DNA from 3 places in the Enterobacter cloacae complex sp. ECNIH7 genome. Region 2 is predicted to be linked to each of the others. Evidence: predicted binding sites of a transcription regulator. Region 2 holds the regulator's gene; each other region holds the start of a gene.
The links. Region 2 encodes CRP, which controls carbon source genes, mostly activating them, when cyclic AMP is high. Its sites were predicted from a motif close to ATGTGANNNNNNTCACAT; they were not measured.
Positions count from the first base shown of each region.

Region 1: ldtB (L,D-transpeptidase) is a predicted target of CRP. The motif match lies at 2,217-2,234, and genes of this name have one in related genera.
Region 3: hpt (hypoxanthine phosphoribosyltransferase) is a predicted target of CRP. The motif match lies at 1,911-1,928, and genes of this name have one in related genera.

Region 1 is NZ_CP017990.1:1,624,040-1,628,722, reverse strand. Features, by position in the region: gene WM95_RS08015 (glycoside hydrolase family 31 protein) at 1-328, shown strand, start outside; gene WM95_RS08005 (ABC-F family ATPase) at 516-2,111, opposite strand; gene ldtB (L,D-transpeptidase) at 2,334-3,254, shown strand; gene WM95_RS07995 (GntR family transcriptional regulator) at 3,297-4,013, opposite strand; gene WM95_RS07990 (PTS sugar transporter subunit IIC) at 4,029-4,683, opposite strand, start outside.
Region 2 is NZ_CP017990.1:4,744,700-4,749,382, forward strand. Features, by position in the region: gene WM95_RS23745 (hydrolase) at 1-181, shown strand, start outside; gene WM95_RS23750 (YheU family protein) at 178-396, shown strand; gene WM95_RS23755 (phosphoribulokinase) at 427-1,296, shown strand; gene WM95_RS23760 (OsmC family protein) at 1,363-1,767, opposite strand; gene crp (cAMP-activated global transcriptional regulator CRP) at 2,079-2,711, shown strand; gene WM95_RS23770 (YccS/YhfK family putative transporter) at 2,769-4,683, shown strand, end outside.
Region 3 is NZ_CP017990.1:878,618-883,300, forward strand. Features, by position in the region: gene WM95_RS04200 (glucose/quinate/shikimate family membrane-bound PQQ-dependent dehydrogenase) at 1-1,848, opposite strand, end outside; gene hpt (hypoxanthine phosphoribosyltransferase) at 2,057-2,593, shown strand; gene can (carbonate dehydratase) at 2,655-3,317, opposite strand; gene WM95_RS04215 (ABC transporter ATP-binding protein) at 3,425-4,351, shown strand; gene WM95_RS04220 (ABC transporter permease) at 4,348-4,683, shown strand, end outside.

The sequences.
Region 1 (4,683 bases), 2.0 Mb from region 2:
GGGAGCCGGTCTGCCGCTGAGCGAGCGCATCACGCATGTGAATGCCGAAAAAGATACGGCACGCGAGCTGAAGCTGTTCCCGGTAAAAGGCGTCGGGACAACCTCCGGAATGCTGTTTGAAGACGACGGCGAAAGCTGGGGCTACCAGAACGGCAACGCGCTGTGGGTGGAGTGGGAAATGGTGTGCGACGGCGCAACCATCAACCTGAAGGTCAACGCGCGCGGGGATTATCGTCCGGCTTGGAAATCGCTTAAGGTGTCGCTGCCTGGAGGGGAAAAACGTACGCTGCTGGTGAACGGGGTTGAAGGGGGCGAGTGGGTGATCTAGTACGGCCTGATGCCCTCACCCTAACCCTCTCCCACAGGGAGAGGGAATAAAGGCACGCCCCCTTTCTCTAAGTATTTCGCGCTGCAGGAAGGCGGCAAACCTGTGAATCCCCGGGAGCTTATATAAGTAAGTGACCGGGGTGAACAGGTGAAGCCAACGCATCTGCAGCGTGAAAGACGACGGGAAATTAGCCGTCGATACCTTTACTGCGCAGGTAATCTTCATAGTTACCGGTGAAGTCCACCACGCGCTCTGGCGTAATTTCGATCACGCGGGTCGCCAGCGAGCTGACGAACTCACGGTCGTGAGAGACGAAGATCAGGGTCCCCTGATACATCTCCAGCGCCATGTTCAGGGATTCGATGGATTCCATGTCCAGGTGGTTAGTCGGTTCGTCCATCACCAGGATGTTTGGTTTTTCCATCATCAGCTTGCCGAACAGCATGCGGCCCTTCTCACCACCGGAGAGCACCTTAGCCGGCTTTTTGATGTCGTCCTGGCTGAACAGCAGACGACCCAGAATGCTGCGCACCGCCTGCTCGTCGTCGCCTTCCTGCTTCCACTGGCTCATCCAGTCAAAGACGGTCAGGTCATTTTCGAACTCGTATTCATGGTCCTGCGCGTAGTAGCCAATCTGCGCGTTTTCAGACCACTTCACGGTGCCGTTGTCCGGCTGCAGTTCGCCGACCAGGGTTTTCAGCATGGTGGATTTACCCACGCCGTTGGCACCGAGGATGGCAATCTTCTCGCCCACTTCCAGCAGCAGGTTGAAGTTTTTAAACAGCGGGCCTTCATCGAAGCCTTTGGTAAGGGCTTCCACTTCCAGCGCGTTACGGAACAGCTTCTTGTCCTGCTCGAAGCGGATGAACGGGTTCTGACGGCTGGAGGCTTTAACCTCTTCCAGCTTGATTTTATCAATCTGACGCGCGCGCGAGGTTGCCTGACGCGATTTAGAGGCGTTGGCGCTGAAGCGGCTGACGAAGGACTGCAGGTCAGCAATCTGCGCTTTCTTCTTGGCGTTATCCGCCAGCAGACGTTCACGCGCCTGGGTGGCCGCCGTCATGTACTCGTCATAGTTGCCCGGGTAAACGCGCAGCTCGCCGTAGTCCAGATCCGCCATGTGCGTACAGACCATGTTCAGGAAGTGACGGTCGTGCGAAATGATGATCATGGTGCTGTCGCGATCGTTCAGCGTCTGCTCCAGCCAGCGGATGGTGTCGATGTCCAGGTTGTTCGTCGGTTCGTCGAGCAGCAGGATGTCCGGGTTAGAGAACAGCGCCTGTGCCAGCAGCACGCGCAGCTTCCAGCCTGGCGCCACTTCGCTCATCGGGCCGTAATGTTGTTCGACAGGAATACCCACGCCAAGCAGCAGCTCACCCGCGCGCGCTTCTGCAGAGTAACCGTCCATCTCACCGTACTGCGTTTCCAGATCGGCCACTTTATAGCCATCTTCTTCGCTCATTTCGGCCAGCGCGTAGATGCGATCGCGCTCCTGCTTCACTTCCCACAGTTCCCCATGCCCCATGATCACGGTGTCGAGCACGGTGAACTCTTCGAAGGCGAACTGATCCTGACGCAGCTTACCGATACGCTCGTTAGGGTCGAGCGATACGTTGCCGAGCGTCGGCTCCAGGTCACCGCCGAGGATCTTCATAAAGGTGGATTTTCCGCTACCGTTGGCACCAATCAGGCCGTAACGGTTGCCGCCGCCAAATTTGACGGAAATGTTTTCGAACAGCGGCTTACTGCCAAACTGCATAGTGACGTTGCTGGTAACTAACACGGGGAGATTCCTGCGAAAAGTGTGATAAACACGGCATTATGCCACAATTCCGAATTGAGATCCCGTGTTGCGGCAATCCACTAAACTTTAACAAAATCGAAAAAAATGTGATTTCGTACACATCTGAATTCCCTGTTAGCGGGAATGCACATATAATGCGCTCCCATCACAGATTCAGACTTATCAACTCATCGCCAGAATGGCTTAGATACCTCGCACAACATGAACATGAAATTAACAACGCTTTTAGCGGCGGCGTTAGCCGTAGTAGGTTTTTGTAAGACCGCGTCTGCGGTGACGTATCCCCTGCCAACAGACGGTAGCCGTCTGGTAGGCCAGAACCAGGTTGTGACGGTACCAGAAGGTAACTCTCAGCCGCTGGAGTATTTCGCTGCGCAGTACCAGCTGGGCCTGTCTAACATGCTGGAAGCGAACCCGGGCGTTGACCCGTATCTGCCGAAAGCGGGTACCGTGCTGAATATTCCTCAGCAGCTGATCCTGCCGGATACCGTTCATGAAGGTATCGTGATTAACAGCGCCGAAATGCGTCTGTATTACTACCCGAAAGGCACCAACACCGTTATCGTGCTGCCAATCGGTATCGGCCAGCTGGGTAAAGACACCCCAATGAACTGGACCACCAAAGTTGAGCGTAAGAAAGCGGGCCCAACCTGGACGCCGACTGCCAAAATGCACGCGGAATACATCGCTGCGGGCGAACCGCTGCCAGCCGTTGTACCGGCAGGCCCGGATAACCCAATGGGTCTGTACGCGCTGTACATTGGCCGCCTGTACGCTATCCACGGTACCAACGCCAACTTCGGTATCGGCCTGCGCGTAAGCCACGGCTGCGTGCGTCTGCGTAACGACGACATCAAGTTCCTGTTCGAAAACGTGCCGGTCGGTACGCGCGTGCAGTTCATCAACGAACCGGTGAAAGCGACCTCTGAGCCAGACGGCAGCCGCTACATCGAAGTGCACAACCCGCTGTCCACCAGCGAAGACCAGATCAACAACAACGAAATCGTCCCTGTTACGCTGAACAGCGCGGTGCAGGCGGTGACTTCTCAGCCAGACGTAGAAACGGCGATTGTTGACCAGGCCGTGCAGAACCGCTCCGGTATGCCGGTGCGTTTGAACTGATAGCGAAGCATTAAAAAAGCGGGCCTCGTTGCCCGCTTTTTTTTATCCATTATTCACGATCACTATCCCGCCGTGGTCGTACCGATAGTGGCAGTGGGCATACTCCAGCGGCGTGCCGTCCTCCAGATAAATCACCTGCTCCACCTCCAGCACCGGATCGGTTTCTTCGCAGACCAGATGCTCCCTGTCCAGCGCGTTGGGCTTAAGCGCCCGCACCACCCGATACGACCCCATAATTTTCAGCCCCAGCGTCTCCTGCACGTACTGAAACACCGACCCTTCAAGATGGTTTTTCGTCAGGCCCGGCACCAGATTCATCGGCATCACCGTGGAATCCAGCGACATCGGTTCGCCGTTCAGCAGGCGGAGTCGAATGAAGTCATAGATCGGCGCATCGGCGTTAATCATCAGCGACGCCTGCTCTTTTTCGTTCGGGAAGCGCAGCTCGAAATGCACCACCCGGCTGGTCACCGTGCCCAGATGTTCCCAGGTTTTGGTCGCACCAAAGTAGTCGCTGCCGGAGAGATCCCACTGCGAGAGCTGAAGGAAGTTTTTACGGATGAACGTGCCCTGCCCCTGGCGGGTATAGACCAGACCTTCGACGATCAGCTGGCGCATCGCCTGCTGAATGGTCATCCGGCTGGTGCTGAACTCCGCCGCCAGCGCAAACTGGTCCGGCAGCGGTTCATTGGCGGCGTACTGCTGGCTGATAATGCGTTTCTTAATTTCCCGCGCTATGGTGATGTACTTCGCCGCCATCGTCCTTCCTTTCAGTTAGTTTTCTATCCCGCTGTTTTTCAACGCCACTCTCTCGGCAATCTTGAGGAAAGGCAGGTAGAAGAATACACCAAATACGATGATTGCCAACTGCACCACCACCGCCCGCCAGTCCCCCGCCGTGGCAAGCCAGGCGCTGAGAATGGGCGGCGTGGTCCACGGGATCATCACCACGCAGCGCGATATTAACCCCAGCGTGGTACAGAGCCAGGCGAAGTAAATGCCGATGGCGGGCAGCAGCACGAACGGGATCATCAGCGGCAGGTTAAACACGATCGGCAGGCCAAAAATCACCGGCTCGTTGATGTTAAACAGGCCCGGCGCCAGCGACAGACGCGCCACCTGCTTCGCCGATTTTTGTCTGGAGAAGATAAAGATGGCAATCAGCAGCGAGATCGTGCTGCCCGTGCCGCCCACCATGCCAAACGTCGGCACGAAGATGTTGTTGATGATATGCGGGATGGGCTGACCGTTGGCGAAGGCCAGCATGTTCTCGTTGGTGTTGATCAGCAGGAACGGCTCCAGCACCACGCTGTTGACGACAGACTGATGAATACCCAGCGTGAACAGGAAGTTACCGAAGCTGTAGATGAAAATCGTCCCCGGCAGGCTGGTGTTGATCAGCCGCAGCGGCTGCTGGATAAAGGTCGTA
Region 2 (4,683 bases):
CCCGTTTATGGATCATCACTCGATCCCCGCTCAGGAATTCCTGCCCGACAACGTTCACTATCAGTTGACCGAGCATGGCGGCCACGTCGGGTTTATCGGCGGCACGCTGCGCCGCCCGAAAATGTGGCTTGAGGCGCGTATTCCTGACTGGCTGACCCCTTATCTGGACGGTGCAAAATGATTATTCCCTGGCAGGATCTGGCGCCCATTACGCTCGATAATCTGATTGAAAGCTTTGTATTACGCGAAGGCACCGATTATGGTGAACAGGAACGCTCGCTTGAGCAAAAGGTCAACGATGTTAAGCGCCAGCTGAAAAGCGGCGACGTGGTGCTGGTGTGGTCAGAACTGCATGAGACGGTCAATATCATGCCCCGCAACGCGTTTCACGGCTGATCTTCCACCCTTTTCAGTCAGGGAGTTGCTATGTCTGCCAGACATCCGGTTATTGCCGTTACGGGGTCGAGTGGTGCAGGAACCACCACCACCAGCCTCGCATTTCGCAAGATTTTCGCCCAGCTGAATCTCCGTGCGGCGGAGGTCGAAGGCGACAGCTTTCACCGCTACACGCGTCCGGAGATGGACATGGCCATTCGTAAGGCGCGCGATTCGGGTAAACACATCAGCTACTTCGGCCCGGAAGCCAATGACTTCGGCCTGCTGGAACAAACCTTTATAGAGTATGGCAAGAGCGGCAAAGGGCAGTCCCGCAAGTATCTGCACACCTATGATGAAGCCGTACCCTGGAATCAGGTGCCGGGAACCTTTACCCCGTGGCAGCCGCTGCCGGAACCCACCGACGTCCTGTTTTACGAAGGATTGCACGGCGGCGTGGTCACCCCTCAACACGACGTGGCGCGCCACGTGGATCTGCTGGTCGGCGTGGTCCCTATCGTTAACCTGGAGTGGATCCAGAAGCTGACGCGTGACATGAGCGAGCGCGGCCATTCGCGAGAGGCTGTGATGGACTCGGTGGTGCGCTCCATGGAGGATTACATCAACTTCCTGACGCCGCAGTTCTCCCGCACCCATATCAACTTCCAGCGCGTGCCGACGGTGGACACCTCCAACCCGTTTGCCGCTAAAAGCATCCCGTCGCTGGATGAGAGCTTTGTGGTGATCCATTTCCGCAATCTCGAAGGCATTGACTATCCCTGGCTGCTGGCGATGCTGCAGGGCTCGTTTATTTCGCACATGAATACGTTAGTCGTGCCGGGCGGGAAAATGGGGCTGGCGATGGAGCTCATCATGACGCCGCTGGTGGAGCGACTGATGGAAGGGAAGCAGATCGCGTGAGCATGTTCCCTCTCCCAGTGGGAGAGGGTTAGGGTGAGGGCATCAACACGCACGATGCCCCATCAATCACGCCTCGATCACTTCATACGAATGGGTGATTTTTACCGCTTTCTCCAGCATTAACGCCACAGAGCAGTACTTCTCCGCAGACAGGTCCACCGCACGTGAGACCGCCGCGTCTTTCAGTTCTTTACCGGTGACCACAAAGTGCAGGTTAATATGGGTGAACAGGCGTGGCGCCTCATCGCGACGCTCTGATGTGAGTTTAACCTCACAATCCGTCACGTCATGACGTCCTTTTTGCAGAATCGACACCACGTCAATGGCGCTGCAACCCCCTGCCGCCATCAGCACCATTTCCATTGGGCTTGGCGCTTTATCGCCGGAGTTACCGTCCATCAAAATCTGGTGTCCTGATGCGGATTCGCCCAGGAACGTTAAACCTTCAACCCACTTCACGCGCGCTTGCATATTCATTAACTCCAACGTTGCATTTTTGGTGACAGATTACGCGTGCGTTACATTTCTCGCAATGGAAGGCGACCTGCATCATGCTGAAGCGAGACACCAGGAGACACGCGGCGAAAGCTATGCTAAAACACTCAGGATGCTACAGTAATACATTGACGTTACACGTGTATGCAGAGGACATCAAACTTTACTGGCTGCGAAACGTTACGGTAGCCGACTTCCCAGGGTATGGGTAAGAATTCGATTGCAACCCCAGAGTCCGGATGCATCTGATGACTCTGGTGACAGCTTATAACAGAGGATAACAGCGCATGGTGCTTGGCAAACCGCAAACAGACCCGACTCTCGAATGGTTCTTGTCTCATTGCCACATTCATAAGTACCCATCGAAGAGCACGCTGATTCACCAGGGTGAAAAAGCGGAAACGTTGTATTACATCGTTAAAGGCTCGGTGGCAGTGCTGATCAAAGATGAAGAAGGGAAAGAGATGATCCTTTCTTATCTGAACCAGGGCGATTTCATCGGTGAACTGGGCCTGTTTGAAGAGGGCCAGGAACGTAGCGCCTGGGTTCGTGCAAAGACAGCATGTGAAGTGGCTGAAATTTCTTACAAGAAGTTCCGTCAGCTGATTCAGGTTAACCCTGACATCCTGATGCGTCTTTCTTCCCAGATGGCGCGCCGTCTGCAGGTCACGTCAGAGAAAGTGGGTAACCTCGCCTTCCTGGACGTTACCGGCCGTATCGCACAAACCCTGTTGAACCTGGCGAAACAGCCAGACGCAATGACCCACCCGGACGGCATGCAAATTAAAATTACCCGTCAGGAAATTGGTCAGATCGTCGGTTGCTCCCGTGAAACAGTGGGCCGTATCCTGAAAATGCTGGAAGATCAAAACCTGATCTCCGCCCACGGTAAAACCATCGTGGTCTACGGAACGCGTTAATTCCGCTCAAACGGCGTGTCACCGCAGGGTGTCACGCCGTTTTTGTCTCTACTCCCCATGTGGCGCAGGCTGATCTATCACCCGGAAGTTAACTACGCACAGCGGCAAACGCTGGTGTTGTGTCTTCCTGTGGCCATAGGCCTGATCCTCGGACATCTTCAGCAAGGCCTGCTGTTTTCCCTCGTGCCCGCCTGCTGCAACATCGCCGGTCTGGACACGCCGCATAAGCGCTTTTTCAAACGCCTGATTATCGGTGGCTGCCTGTTTGCCGGCTGTAGCCTCGCCGTGCAGCTTCTGCTTGCCCGGGATATCCCGCTGCCGCTGATCCTGACCGTGCTGGCGATGACGCTCGGCGTCACGGCGGAAATCAGTTCGCTGCACGCCCGCCTGCTTCCCGCCTCGCTGATTGCGGCTATTTTCACGCTGAGCCTCGCCGGGAACATGCCGGTGTGGGAGCCGCTGCTGATCTACGCCCTGGGGACATTATGGTACGGGCTATTTAACTGGTTTTGGTTCTGGCTGTGGCGCGAACAGCCGCTGCGTGAATCCCTGAGCCTGCTCTATGTGCAGCTTGCGGATTACTGCGAAGCCAAATATACCCTGCTCACCCAGCATACCGACCCGGAAAAATCCTTACCGCCGCTGCTGACGCGCCAGCAGAAGGTGGTGGATCTCATAAGCCAGTGCTATCAGCAGCTGCATATGCTCGCCGCCAACAAGAACCACGAATACAAACGGCTGCTGCGCACCTTCCAGGTCGGGCTGGATCTGCAGGAGCACATCTCCGTAAGCCTTCATCACCCGCAGGAGGTGCAAAAGCTGGTCGAGCGCAGCCACGCCGAAGCGGTGATCCGCTGGAACGCACAAACCGTGTCCGCACGTCTGCGCGTGCTGGCCGATGATATTCTCTACCACCGCTACCCCACGCGCTTTAACATGGAAAAACAGCTGGGCGCGCTGGAGAAAATCGCCCGCCAGCATCCCGATAACCCGGTCGGCCAGTTTGCCGCCTGGCACTTCAGCCGCATCGCCCGCGTGTTGCGCACGCAGCGCCCGCTTTATCCCCGCGACCTGATGGCGGATAAGCAAAAACGGCTTCCGTTATTGCCCGCGCTCAGGAGCTATCTTTCCCTTAAATCGTCCGCCCTGCGCAACGCCGCCAGGATTAGCGTTATGCTCAGTACCGCCAGCCTGATGGGCATGGCGCTGCACCTGCCGAAACCGTACTGGATCTTAATGACCGTGCTGTTTGTCACCCAGAACGGCTACGGCGCCACGCGGGTGCGTATTCTGCACAGGGCTGGCGGAACGATGGCCGGGCTGATCATTGCGGGCGTAACGCTACACTTCCACGTGCCGGAAGGCTATACCCTGGCAGGCATGCTGGCGATCACGCTGGTGAGCTACCTGATTATCCGCAAAAATTACGGCTGGGCGATGGTGGGCTTTACGGTGACGGCGGTATATACCCTGCAGCTGCTCACGCTCAATGGCGAACAGTTTATTATCGCCAGGCTGATTGATACCCTGATCGGCTGCCTGATTGCCTTTGGCGGAATGGTCTGGCTGTGGCCGCAGTGGCAGAGCGGGCTGCTGAGGCAGAACGCCCACGACGCGCTGGAAGCCGACCAGCAGGCTATTCGCCTGATCCTGAGCGACGACCCGCAGCCCTCCCCGCTGGCCTATCAGCGGATGAAGGTCAACCAGGCGCACAACGCCCTGTTTAACTCGCTCAACCAGGCGATGCAGGAGCCGGGCTTTAACTCGCACTATCTGGCAGACATGAAGCTCTGGGTGACGCACAGCCAGTTTATCGTCGAGCACATTAACGCCATGACCACGCTGGCGCGCGAGCACACGATGCTGACGCCGGATCTGGCGCAGCGCTATTTGCAGTCGTGTGAAATTGCGTTGCAGAGGTGTCAGCAGCGTCTGGAGTATGACGCGCCGGGCGAGTCGGGCGACTCAAACA
Region 3 (4,683 bases), 1.3 Mb from region 2:
ACGGGAAACGAACGGCAGCGCCATTGGGTTGGCGATCGCTACCTGACGGTTAGGGTCAACGGAGATCCCGCCCCACTCGAACATCCCCAGGTTACCCGGGAAGACCAGCGTGCCCTGCTCAGACGGCGGCGTGAAGATGCCTTCATAGCGCAGCTGGTGGAACATCACGCGGCACACCAGCTGGTCAAACATGGTGGCGCCCCACATGTCTGCCCCGCTGAGGTCTTTCTTCGGACGGAAGCTCAGGTCAGAGAACGGCTGGGTTTTGCTGACGTAATCGCCTTTTGCCGCGCCCTGCGGAACCGGTTTTTCCGGTGCAGGCACAACCAGCTTACCGTTGCTGCGATCCAGCACGAAGATGTTGCCCGTCTTGGCCGGCGCGTAAATCACCGGAACGGTTTTGCCATTAACGGTAATGTCCGCCAGCGTCGGCTGGGACGGCATATCCATATCCCACAGATCGTGGTGAACGGTCTGGTAGCTCCATGCCAGTTTGCCGGTGGTCGCGTTCAGCGCCACGATAGCGCTCGCATAACGCTCCTGCTCCGGCGTGCGGTTACCGCCCCAGATATCTGGCGTGGTCACGCCCATCGGCAGGTAGACCAGGTCCAGCTTCGCGTCATACGCCGCCGGTGCCCAGGAGTTTGGCGAGTTAAAGGTAAAGGTGTGCTCGTCCGACGGGATCGCGTTGGGATCTTTCGCGCCCGGGTCGAAGGCCCACAGCAGCTTACCGGTGTTCACGTCGAAACCACGGATAACGCCGGAGGTTTCACGCGTGGAGAAGTTATCCGTTACCGAACCGGCAATCACGATGGTTTTATCGGTGATGATTGGCGGCGAGGTGGGCTCATACAGACCCGGCGTGGTGTCCGGCATGTTGGTCTGCAGGTTCAGGATACCTTTGTTGGCAAAGGTTTCGCACAGCTTGCCCGTTTCGGCATTGATGGCGAACAGACGGCCATCGTTCACCGGCAGCATGATGCGGCGAGGACAGTCAGCAATGACTTCCGGGCTGGCATTATCGGCGCGCGCTTCATGGTAAGAGACGCCGCGACAGGTGACGTGCTGGAAGGACGGGTTGGAGTTCAGCTGCGGATCGAAGTGCCATTTCTCTTTACCGGTGGCCGCGTCAAGCGCGAACAGACGCTGGTGCGCCGTACACAGGTAGAGCATGTTGCCGACTTTAATCGGCGTCACTTCGTTGGTCAGCTCGCCCGGATCGTTCGGCATCTTCACATCGCCGGTACGGAATACCCAGGCTTCCTTCAGGTTTTTAACGTTGTCCGCGTTGATCTGCTTCAGCGGAGAGTAGCGTTGACCTTCCTGATTACGACCATACGCAGGCCAGTCGCCGTCAGCGACCTGGGAGATAGCTGCCGCAGGCGTGGATTCTGCGTTCAGCGTACCGTTGATCTCCTGCGGGTCATTAAAGCCGGCCCAGGTCAGAATGCCGCCGGTAATAAGCAGGGCAACAACCAGGCCCGCCACCGCACCGCTGGAAGGCACAATCAGGCGACGCCAGACGAACGGCAGGATCAGCCAGATACCGAAGAAGACCAGGATGTCGCTGCGCGGCGTCAGTGCCCAGAAGTCAAAACCGACTTCCCAGACGCCCCAGATCATGGTGGCAAGGAGGAGGGCGGCATACAGCCACAGTGCTGATTGTTTTCTACGCAACAGCAGGACGGTTACGGCAACCATAACTAGACCCGCAATCGGGTAGTACCAGGAGCCGCCTAAAGCGACCAGCCAGACGCCACCGATTAACAGATACAGCGCGCAGAAGGCTGCGAATGCGGCTGTTAATGTCACCAGTAGACGCGGCTGTTTAGAGTTTGTTTCAGCCATAGAAAGTGTACTCGTCAGTTTTTGTTAATAATTTGCTAGCAACTAATTATAGGTATTAACAAGTGTGATCGGAATCACAATATTTGCTTTTTATAACTCATACGCCAGGCTTATCCATTTGCTGATATAATGGCTGGCTTGCGTATCAGTGCTGGATATTAACTCATCCGTATTGAGAGATTTTCACTAAAATCATTTGGTTAGTAATATGAAACATACTGTTGAAGTGATGATCCCGGAAGCCGAGATCAAAGCGCGTATCGCCGAACTGGGTCATCAAATCACCGAACATTACAAGGACAGCGGCAGCGAAATGGTGCTGGTCGGTCTGTTGCGCGGCTCTTTCATGTTCATGGCAGACCTGTGTCGTGAGGTGCATGTGCCCCATGAGGTCGATTTTATGACCGCCTCCAGCTACGGCAGCGGCATGTCCACTACCCGTGATGTGAAAATCCTGAAAGATCTGGATGAAGATATTCGTGGCAAAGATGTGTTGATCGTTGAGGACATCATCGACTCCGGCAACACGCTGTCAAAAGTGCGCGAGATCCTGAGCCTGCGTGAACCAAAATCTCTGGCGATTTGTACGCTGCTGGATAAACCTGACCGTCGTGAAGTGCAGGTGCCGGTAGAGTTCGTGGGCTTCTCGATTCCGGACGAATTCGTCGTCGGTTACGGCATTGACTACGCGCAGCGCTATCGTCATCTGCCGTATGTGGGGAAAGTGGTATTGCTGGACGAGTAATGGCGGGCTAATGCCCTCATCCCGGCCCTCTCCCAAAGGGAGAGGGAGAAAATCCCCGGCTTTATTTATGATTTACATGCTTAAGCTGAAGGTTGGCAATCCCCGAACGGTAACGCTGCTCCAGCGTTTCGCGGTTGGTGGCGGTCACTTCCAGATTGCGCAGCAGGCCATCGTGAATACCGTACGCCCAGCCGTGGATAGAAACCTTCTGCCCGCGTTTCCACGCTGATTGCATGATCGTTGAGTGACCCAGGTTATATACCTGCTCCATCACGTTGAGTTCGCAAAGGGTATCCATGCGACGTTCCTGCGGCATTTCGCCCAGCAGTGAGCTATGTTTGAACCAGATATCGCGGATGTGCAATAGCCAGTTATCAATGAGCCCCAGTTCCGTGTTTTCAACCGCCGCCTGCACGCCGCCGCAGCCATAATGGCCGCAGATGATGATGTGCTCGACTTGCAGAACGTCCACGGCATACTGAACAACAGAAAGACAGTTGAGATCGGTGTGAATCACGAGATTGGCGACATTGCGGTGAACAAACAGTTCGCCGGGTTCAAGGCCGGTCAGGCGCTCCGCCGGTACGCGGCTGTCGGAACATCCAATCCAGAGAAAGCGTGGGTTCTGAGCCTGCGCGAGTTTTCCAAAAAATCCGGGGTCTTCCTCCACCAGCATTTTTGACCATAGTGCATTGTTGCTGATGAGTGTATCTATGTTGTTCATGGAGGTTAGCGACCTGTAACCGAGTTATTGCGTTGCGCTACTATAGGGTAACCCGACTTTTAATGAAACCACACAACGTGTGTAAGAACTGAAGGTAAGTTAATTTCATGGCAATTGCACTGGAGCTTGAGCAGCTTAAAAAAACCTATCCGGGTGGCGTTCAGGCGCTACGCGGAATAGATCTGAAAGTAGAGGCCGGTGATTTTTACGCGCTTCTGGGGCCGAACGGGGCGGGGAAATCGACCACCATTGGGATTATCAGCTCGCTGGTCAATAAAACGTCCGGCCGGGTGAGCGTCTTTGGGTACGACCTGCAAAAAGATGTGGTGAACGCCAAGCGCCAGCTGGGGCTGGTTCCGCAGGAGTTCAACTTCAACCCGTTCGAGACGGTGCAGCAAATTGTCGTTAACCAGGCGGGCTATTACGGCGTTGAGCGTAAAGAGGCCCTCGAGCGTAGCGAAAAATACCTAAAGCAGCTCGACCTGTGGGAAAAGCGTAACGAACGCGCGCGCATGTTGTCCGGCGGGATGAAGCGCCGCCTGATGATCGCCCGTGCGCTGATGCATGAGCCAAAACTGCTGATCCTCGATGAGCCGACTGCGGGTGTCGATATCGAACTTCGTCGTTCCATGTGGGGCTTCCTGAAAGATCTCAACGACAAAGGCACCACCATTATTCTGACCACCCACTATCTGGAAGAGGCTGAAATGCTGTGCCGCAACATCGGCATCATTCAGCACGGCGAGCTGGTGGAAAACACCTCGATGAAGAATCTGCTCTCCAAGCTGAAATCCGAAACCTTCATTCTCGATCTGGCGGCGAAAAGCGCGCTGCCAAAACTTGAAGGTTACAACTATCGTCTGGTGGATACCTCGACGCTGGAAGTGGAAGTGCTGCGCGAGCAGGGGATTAACAGCGTGTTCTTACAGCTGAGCGCGCAGGGGATTCAGGTTTTAAGTATGCGTAACAAAGCGAACCGACTGGAAGAGCTGTTTGTCTCTCTGGTACATGACAAACAAGGAGACAAGGCATGACGCATCTTTACTGGGTCGCGCTGAAAAGTATCTGGGCGAAAGAGATCAACCGCTTTATGCGTATCTGGGTGCAAACCCTGGTGCCGCCGGTCATCACGATGACGCTTTATTTCATCATCTTCGGTAACCTGATTGGTTCCCGGATTGGTGAAATGCACGGCTTTACCTATATGCAGTTTATCGTGCCGGGCCTGATCATGATGGCGGTGATCACCAACGCCTATGCCAACGTGGCGTCGTCATTCTTCAGCGCCAAGTTCCAGCGCAATATTGAAGAGCTGCTGGTCGCGCCGGTGCCGACGCACGTCATTATCGCGGGCTATGTTGGCGGC